DNA from 2 places in the Pseudoxanthomonas sp. UTMC 1351 genome. Region 2 is predicted to be linked to the other one. Evidence: riboswitches for the same ligand, from Rfam matches in the RefSeq annotation. Region 2 holds a riboswitch; the other holds the start of a gene.
What was found. Region 2 has a riboswitch for cobalamin ahead of metE (5-methyltetrahydropteroyltriglutamate--homocysteine S-methyltransferase). Riboswitches for the same ligand answer to the same signal wherever they lie in the genome.
Positions count from the first base shown of each region.

Region 1: another riboswitch for cobalamin. It lies ahead of btuB (TonB-dependent vitamin B12 receptor); the one in region 2 lies ahead of metE (5-methyltetrahydropteroyltriglutamate--homocysteine S-methyltransferase).

Region 1 is NZ_JAVGJT010000014.1:126,971-131,181, reverse strand. It holds gene bioD (dethiobiotin synthase) at 93-761, opposite strand; gene AB6O04_RS11675 (GAF domain-containing protein) at 905-1,390, shown strand; gene AB6O04_RS11670 (TfoX/Sxy family protein) at 1,387-1,770, shown strand; cobalamin riboswitch at 1,913-2,250, shown strand; gene btuB (TonB-dependent vitamin B12 receptor) at 2,364-4,211, shown strand, end outside.
Region 2 is NZ_JAVGJT010000008.1:133,145-137,355, reverse strand. It holds gene metE (5-methyltetrahydropteroyltriglutamate--homocysteine S-methyltransferase) at 109-2,385, opposite strand; cobalamin riboswitch at 2,578-2,821, opposite strand; gene AB6O04_RS06555 (FAD-dependent oxidoreductase) at 3,046-4,211, shown strand, end outside.

The DNA.
Region 1 (4,211 bases), on a different contig from region 2:
CACGACCCTATGGGTCGTAAGCCGCATGCCTTTATCCCAGAGGGAGAAGGGAAGCACTCCTCCCAGCATCCATACCATGCGCACAGCGCACGCTACATAACCGGTGCCAGGTACTGCGCCAGCACGCGTGAATCCGCCGCGCGCGCGTACGGAAGACGACCCCAGCACGGCACCGGCATTCGCGCTTTCAACAAGGCGAAGTTTTCGTCGCGGCGCTCCATTTGCGGGTCTATCTCGTTCGCGATCCAACCCACCAGCTTTGCGCCATCCGCCTGCACCGCGCGCGCGGTGAGCCGCGCGTGGTTGAGGCAGCCCAGGCGCATGCCGACCACCAACACCACCGGCAACCCCAGTGCCTCAACCAAATGCCTTTGGTCCAGCGTCGCGGTCAGCGGTGCCGCCCAGCCGCCGACGCCTTCCACAACGATCACGTCGGCCCGCGCACGCAGCCGTTCGAAGGCGGCGATGATCGGCTCCAGCGCGATCTCCACACCCGCTTCGCGCGCGGCGATCTCCGGTGCCAGCGGTTGCGGTAAGGCGTAAGGGTTCAGGTCGCCGTACGCCGGTATGGGATCGCTGGCGGACTGCAAGGCCAAGGCATCTTCGTTGCGCCAACCGTCCGTGGTCGCATCGCAACCGCTGGCGACGGGCTTCATGCCTACGGCGCGTAGCCCTTGGGCACGCATGGCGTGCAGCAAAGCAGTGCTCGCCATGGTTTTGCCCGCACCGGTGTCGGTGCCGGTGACGAAGACGCTATTCACTTTTCACCTTGCTGCGGGCAAAACCGTGCGTCCAGGGCTGCTTGCGTCCGTATTCCCACCATTACTGCGTTGTTCTTCCTATGCATCTGGTCATGATAAGACCGCGCACCGCCGGGCCATCCATAAAGGGCTAAAATCAAGCAATGTCATTCGCCAACCAGACTTTGACCGGCAGCAAGCCGGAACAGTACGCGCAGCTGCTAGCCCAGGCGCGCGCGCTGGTGGCCGGTGAAACCGACCGCATCGCCAACGCCGCCAATCTGTCGGCGCTGGCGTATCACTCGCTGCCGGATCTGAACTGGGTGGGGTTCTACTTCTACGACGGCAACGAGCTGGTGGTCGGTCCCTTCCAGGGATTGCCGGCCTGCGTGCGCATTGCCTTGGACAAGGGCGTCTGCGGTGCCGCCGCGCGTGCCCGCCAGACCCAACGTGTGGAAGACGTCGATGCCTTTCCCGGCCACATTGCCTGCGATGCGGCGTCGCGTTCGGAACTGGTGGTGCCGCTGGTGAAGGACGATCGCCTGATCGGCGTGTTCGATCTGGACAGTCCGCGCGTTGGGCGCTTCGACGAAGACGACCAGCGGGGCCTGGAAGCTATCGCCCAGGCATTTCTGGAATCGCTGACATGACCGTCAAGCTGCGCAATATCGGTCCTAAATCCGCCGCGTGGCTGCGACAGGTGGGCCTGCGAACCGGCGAAGATTTGGCCGCAGTGGGATCGGTGGAAGCCTTCATGCGCGTCAAGCGCGCCGGCTTTCGCCCCAGCCTCAATCTGCTGTACGCGCTGGAAGGCGCGCTGTTGGATTGCCATTGGCAGCAGTTGCCGGAAAACCGCCGCAGCGAGTTGCTGGTGGCCTACGACGCAGCCGCTGCGCTGCTGCCGCCCCCCCGTGGACGGCCCGCTGCCGCGCCGGTGACCACGACGCAGGGCTCTCATGATGACGAAGGCGCCGCGCCGTCCTTCGACATGTTCGATTCTCCCAGCGGCGGTAGCGACAGCGACGACTGAGCCAAGATATTACGTTGGCTGTCAGCCTGTCATAGCGGCAGTGTCGGCATGACCATCCTGTGGGAGGAGTTCATCCGCGCCTTTGTAGAGCCAAGCACGCTGAGCCGGGCAGGTTGTTTCCCGCATGGGCGCGTCTGCGCCTATAATCGCGGCGCTTCAAGGTGACCTGCTGGCGGATCTCGCCATCGGGTTGAAACGGGAAGCCGGTGAAGCCTTATAGATGCGGCACTCGCAAGAGTGCCCTCCATTTTCCCTCCCTTGCGCAGCGGGGGAGGGCAAGGGTGGGGGGAAAAACCGATTCGGCAATTTCAAGCCGAATTCGTTCCAAATCAACAAAGGCAATTCCGGCGCTGCCCCCGCAACGGTAAGCGAACCGTACCAAGGCAACCGCCACTGTGCGACGCACGGGAAGGCGCCAAGGTCGAGCGCGTCAGCGCTCATTCGCGAGCCCGGAGACCGGCCTTGGAGCTCACTGGTTGCGATGCGGAGGGCGTCGCGGCGTGCCGTGCGCCGCGTGCGCGCCGTTCGCTTCGTTTCCCTTTGTGCTGCAACTCCACGTTCCGCTATGCGCTTGTGCGCGATGGAGTTGATTCATGCCGTTCCGGTTTCCGGCTTTCCGTACCCTTTCTCTGGCCGTCGCGCTGGGCCTTCCCGCTGTTGCGGCTGCGCAAAGCGGCGACAGCACTACCGACCTGGACGAAGTGATCGTCACCGGCACGCGCACCGAAGTCTCGGTGAAAGACAGTCTGGTGCCGGCCCAGGTGATCGGCCGTGCCGAGATCGAGCGCAGCCAGGCACGATCGCTGTCGGAACTGCTGCGCGGCCGCGCCGGTATCGGCTTCTCCAATCAGGGCGGTCTGGGCAAGATCACCACGCTCAATCTGCGCGGTACCGAATCCGACCATGTGCTGGTGCTGATCGACGGCGTCCGTGTGGGCTCCGCCACCGCCGGCCTGCCCGCGTTGCAGGACCTGCCGATCGACCAGATCGAACGCGTGGAAATCGTGCGCGGCCCGCGCTCGAGCTTGTATGGATCGGAAGCCATCGGCGGTGTGATCCAGATCTTCACCCGTCGTGGCGGCAAGGGCTTGTCGCGCAGCTTCCGCGTTGGCGGCGGCAGCAACAACCTGCGCGAAGCCAGCGGCGGTTTCAGCTATGGCGGCGAACGCGCCTGGTTGGGCGCCAATGCGGCTTATCAGAAGACCGACGGCATCAACGCCTGCCGCGGTTCCGGAACGCTCTTCAAGGGCTGCTTCACTGACGAACCCGACCGCGATGGTTACCGCAACGTTTCGTTGAACGTCCGCGGCGGCGTGCGCTTCGATGAGGCATGGACCTTGGAAGGCAGCTTCCTCAACGCTGACGGCGAGAACGAGTACGACGGCAGCTTCGTCAATCGTTCGGAAACCCTGCAGCAAGTGATCGGCGGCAAGTTGCGCTACGCGCCTTCGGACAAGTTGAACGTGGTGCTGTCGGTGGGCCGCAACAAGGATCACTCGGACGACTATCTGGACGAACTGTTCATGGGCGTCTTCCAAACACGCCGCGACATGGCGTCGTTGCAGGCCGACTTCGGTCTGGCGGAAGGGCAATTGCTGACTGCCGGGCTGGACTGGCAGGACGACGTGGTGAAGAGCGACACCGAATTCACGGGCACCAGCCGCGACAACAAGGCCGGCTTCGTCGAGTATCAGGGCACATTTGGCAAGCACCAACTACAGGCCAGCCTGCGCCAGGACGACAACGAACAGTTTGGCGATCATGCCACCGGCAGCCTGGGTTATGGCTTGTCGCTGGGCAAGGGCCTGAAGTTGACCGCCAGCTACGGGACCGGCTTCAAGGCGCCGACGATCAATGATCTGTACTACCCGTTCTTCGGCAATCCTGACCTGAAGCCGGAATCGTCCAAGAGCTTGAACGTAGGCGTCGCGCAGTACGCGGATAGCTGGAACTGGACGTTCAACGTGTTCGAGAACCGCGTGGACGATCTGGTGTCCTACGACTCCAGCATCTTCCTGCCGAACAACATCGACAAGGCACGCATCCGCGGTGCCGAATTCACCTTCGATACGCAGATCGCCGGCTTCGAAATCTCCGCCCAGCTGAGCCACGTGGATCCACGCAACCGTACGCGCACCACGCCCACCGGCACGGATAACCTCAACTACGACAACCTGCTGGCTCGCCGCGCGCGCAACAGCGGGCGCATCGATATTGATCGCCGCTTCGGTGATTTCCGCATCGGCACCACCTTCGCCGGCGCCAGCCACCGCTACGACGATGCCGCCAACCAGATGCGCCTGGCGGGCTACGGCACGCTCGACTTGCGGGTGGAGTACGCGATCAACGATGAGTGGACGTTGCAGGCGCGCGCCAACAATGTGTTCGACCGCGAATACGAAACCGTCGCCTGGTACTACCAGCGCGGCCGCGAGTATGGG
Region 2 (4,211 bases):
CTCCGGCTGACTAGAGGCATGTCCTTGTGGGAGCGACGTAAGTCGCGACGGAAGCATCCGGATGCTTCCGTCGCGACTTACGTCGCTCCCACAGAAAGGTTGGCTTGCCTAGGCGGCCCGCATTGCCTTGGCCGCCGATACCATCGCCACCAGCGCGGCTTCGGTTTCCGGCCAGCCGCGGGTTTTCAGGCCGCAATCGGGGTTCACCCATATCTGCTCCGGCGCCAGCACTTCGCGGGCCTTCTGCAGCAGCGCGCGCATTTCGCCGTCATCGGGAATCCTGGGCGAATGGATGTCGTAGACGCCGGGACCGATCTGGTTCGGGTAACGGAATTTCACGAACGCCTCCAGCAACTCCATGCGCGAGCGCGAGGTCTCGATGGAGATGACGTCGGCGTCCATCGCGGCCACGGCTTCGATGATGTCGTTGAATTCCGAATAGCACATATGCGTGTGGATCTGGGTTCCGTCGGCCACGCCCGACGCGGTGATGCGGAAGCATTCCACCGCCCACGCCAGATAGGCGGACCAATCTCCGCGCCGCAGCGGCAGGCCCTCACGCAGTGCCGGTTCATCGATCTGGATGACGCCGATACCCGCGGCCTCCAGGTCGTTCACTTCATCGCGCAATGCCAGCGCGATCTGCCGGCAGGTGTTGGCACGCGCTTGATCGTCGCGGACGAATGACCATTGCAGCACGGTCACCGGACCGGTCAGCATGCCCTTCATCGGCCGGCTGGTCAGCGATTGTGCATGCTGCGTCCAACGCACCGTCATGGAAGCCGGGCGCTGCACGTCGCCGTAGATGATCGGCGGCTTGACGCAGCGCGAGCCGTAGCTCTGCACCCAGCCGTTGCGGGTGAAAGCGAAGCCATCGAGCTGCTCGCCGAAGTATTCCACCATGTCATTGCGTTCGAATTCGCCGTGGACCAGCACGTCCAGACCGATCTCTTCTTGCACCTGGATGCAGCGGGCGATTTCGGTGGCAATGAAGGCGTCATAGTCCCCATCCGACAGCTTTCCCGCTTTGTTCTGCGCACGCGCCTGCCGGATCTCCGGCGTCTGCGGGAATGAGCCTATCGTCGTGGTCGGATAAGCCGGCAACTTCAACCATGCGTCCTGCCGCGCGCGGCGTACGTCGTGAGGCGATGCACGCCGGGATGCATCGCGGTCCAATCCGGCCAAGCGCGCCGCCACCTCGGGGCGATGTACGCGTGGCGAACGCCGGCGCCGTTCCTGGCGTTCACGCGCCAGCGCCAGCGCCGCGTCAGCGCCCACCACACCGTCCAGAGCGTCGGCAAGTGTACGTAGTTCTTCCAGCTTCTGCCGTGCGAACGCGAGCCAGTCGCGCAGTTCGGCATCCAACCCGGTTTCGCCGCTGGCGTCGATCGGGACGTGCAACAACGAGCACGAAGGCGCCAGCCACAGGCGATCTTCTCCGACATGGCCTTGCGCGTACTTCGCCAGGATCAGCGCGTTCTCCAGGTTGGCGCGCCAGATATTGCGGCCGTCGACCAATCCCGCCGACAGCACGCGTCCCTTTGGCAGCGCTTTCAATACGTCGTCCAGCTGATCCAGGCCGCGCACCAGGTCGATGTGCAGGCCGTCGACGGGAAGCGTTGCGGTCAGAGAGAGATTGTCCGCCAGCTTGCCGAAGTAGGTGGCCAGCAGCAGTTGCGGCCGCCCAACACCAGCCAGCGCCGCATAAGCCGTGCGATACGCGGCCTGCTCGGCGACGCTCAGATCCAGCACCAGGCAAGGCTCGTCGATCTGCACCCACTCGGCACCGGCGCGCTTCAACTTGGCCAGCAGCTCGGCGTACACGGGCAACAGCCTGTCCAGCAGTGCCAGCGGATCGCTGCCATCCACGGTCTTGGACAACCGCAGAAAGCTCACCGGACCCAGCAGCACCGGTCGAGCGCGATGGCCTTGCGCAACAGCTTCCAAGAACTCGGCGATGGGTTTTTCGCCGCGCAGGCGGAAGGTCTGCTGCGCGTGCAGTTCCGGCACCAGGTAGTGATAGTTGGTGTCGAACCACTTGGTCATCTCCAGTGCCCGCAGATCGACACCGTCCTTTTGCCTGCCGCGTGCGAGCGCGAAATAGCCCGCCAACGGATCGGCATCGGCCAATGCGCGATAGGCGTCGGGAATGGCGTCGAACAGGAACGCGGTGTCCAACACGTGGTCGTACAGCGAAAAATCGTTGCAGGGCACGGTGTCCGCGCCCGCCAGCTGCTGCAGGCTCCAGTGGCGCTGCCGCAGCTGGCGCGCGGTATCCAGCAGTGCCTGGTCTTGCGTATCGTCTTGCCAGTAGGCTTCCAGTGCGCGTTTCAGTTCTCGCTTGCCGCCGATGCGCGGAAAGCCGAGCGTGGTCACTTGGGTCATGGTGCGTTTCCTCATGCGTTTTTCGGATGAGGAACGAAGGAACGGCGCGCTGACCGAATCACCGCGCAACGACCTTCGCCCCCGCGGGCGAACCGGAACCGCTTCGGCAACGCACAGGGAATCGCCAGCGGACAGTTGCACGCGGGCGTTCCCGGTGCTTCCCCTCGGAAGTTCCAGGTCAAACGGAAGATCGTTGGATCCTCCGGTCGGGGCAGGTCTTCGGGCTCATGGACGGCGCGTTGCGCTGGTGCGAAACGCGGACCTACTGTTCGCCGCTTCCCGATCCGCGAAGACCAGTGCAATTGGCGAAGTTCGTTTCCAAATACCGCTGCGGGGCAGCGCCGGAATTGGACCTTGCAGGCCCGCACCGGCTTCCCTTTTAATTCCATCTCTACATCCTGATGAAGAGATGGAAGCCTCGACAGGCGCAAGCTACGCCGCCTGCACGCCGGCGTCAAGCGCTTGATGTGCTGGTGTTGGTTCATCCTTTTGTAGGAGCGGCGGGACGCCGCTCCTACGAAAGAATTTGCATAGAACGAATTTCGCAGTAGCCATCCGTGGCGACCAGCACCGTCTTCGGCATTCACTTCTCTTCCACGCCGCGTTGCGCACTGTGGCGCTGCCAACACATCGATAAGCACACGCCTTCGGAAAACAGTGATGGCGTTCGCCTGGGAGGTAACAACGATGACGACGGCGCGCACGCTTCCTGTCTGGGGTTCGTTGACTGGATTCACGGAGGCGCACTTTGTGGACACACCGCCCGTGGGGCAACAGGACGTGGTGATTATCGGAGCGGGCATCGCCGGGCTGAGCACCGCGGTGTGCCTGGCGCGTGAAGAAAGACAGGTCACGGTGATAGACCGCCAAGGGCTGGGCGAAGGCGAAACACTCCGTACGACGGCGCACTTGGCGTCGGCACTGGACGATCGCTTCTACCAACTGGCACGTTGGCATAGCGAAGCCGGTGCGCGGCTGGCGGCGGCCAGTCACGTCGCGGCGATCGATTGGATCGAAGACATCGCGGCATCGGCGCTGCGCGATTGCCGGTTCCAGAGAGTGCCCGGTTATCTGTTCTCGCATGACGGCAGCTGCAAGCCGCTGCAGCAGGAACTGCGCGCCGCGCGCCGCGCCGGTTTACGCGTCGACTATTTGGAAGACGGACTGCCGGAACTGCCGGGTTTCGGCCCGATCCTACGATTCGAAGACCAGGCTCGCGTCGATATCGGCGGCTATTTGCTGACGCTGGCGGAAACTGCGCAAGCGGGTGGTGTGCGGTTCCATCGCGCTCATGTCACCGAAGTGAATGGCGGTGCTTCGCCAACGCTAGGCCTGGGTACCGGCGGGCAGTTGACCGCGGCCGCCGTTGTAGTCGCCACCAATGTGCCCTTCCATGAAACGGTTTCCCTGCATACCAAGCAGGCGGCGTACCGAACCTACGTGGTGGCTGGGCGCGCGCCGCGAGGCGCCGTGCCCGATGCGTTGATATGGGATGACGGCGACCCTTATCACTACGTGCGCGTGCACGACCGTGGCGATGACCCGAATGAGGTGATGGTCATCGTCGGCGGTGAAGACCACAAGACCGGCCAGGAAGACGACCCAACCGCTTACGTCCGCCTGCAGGAATGGACGCGCGAGCGCTTCCCCGCCGTCGCCGAATTCACCCATGCCTGGTCAGGCCAGATCATCGAACCTGCCGACGGCCTGGCGTTTATCGGACGGGACGCAGGAGGCATGGACAATGTGTATGTCGCCACTGGCGATTCCGGCAATGGCATCACCCACGGCACCATCGCGGGATTGTTGATCAGCGACTTGATTCA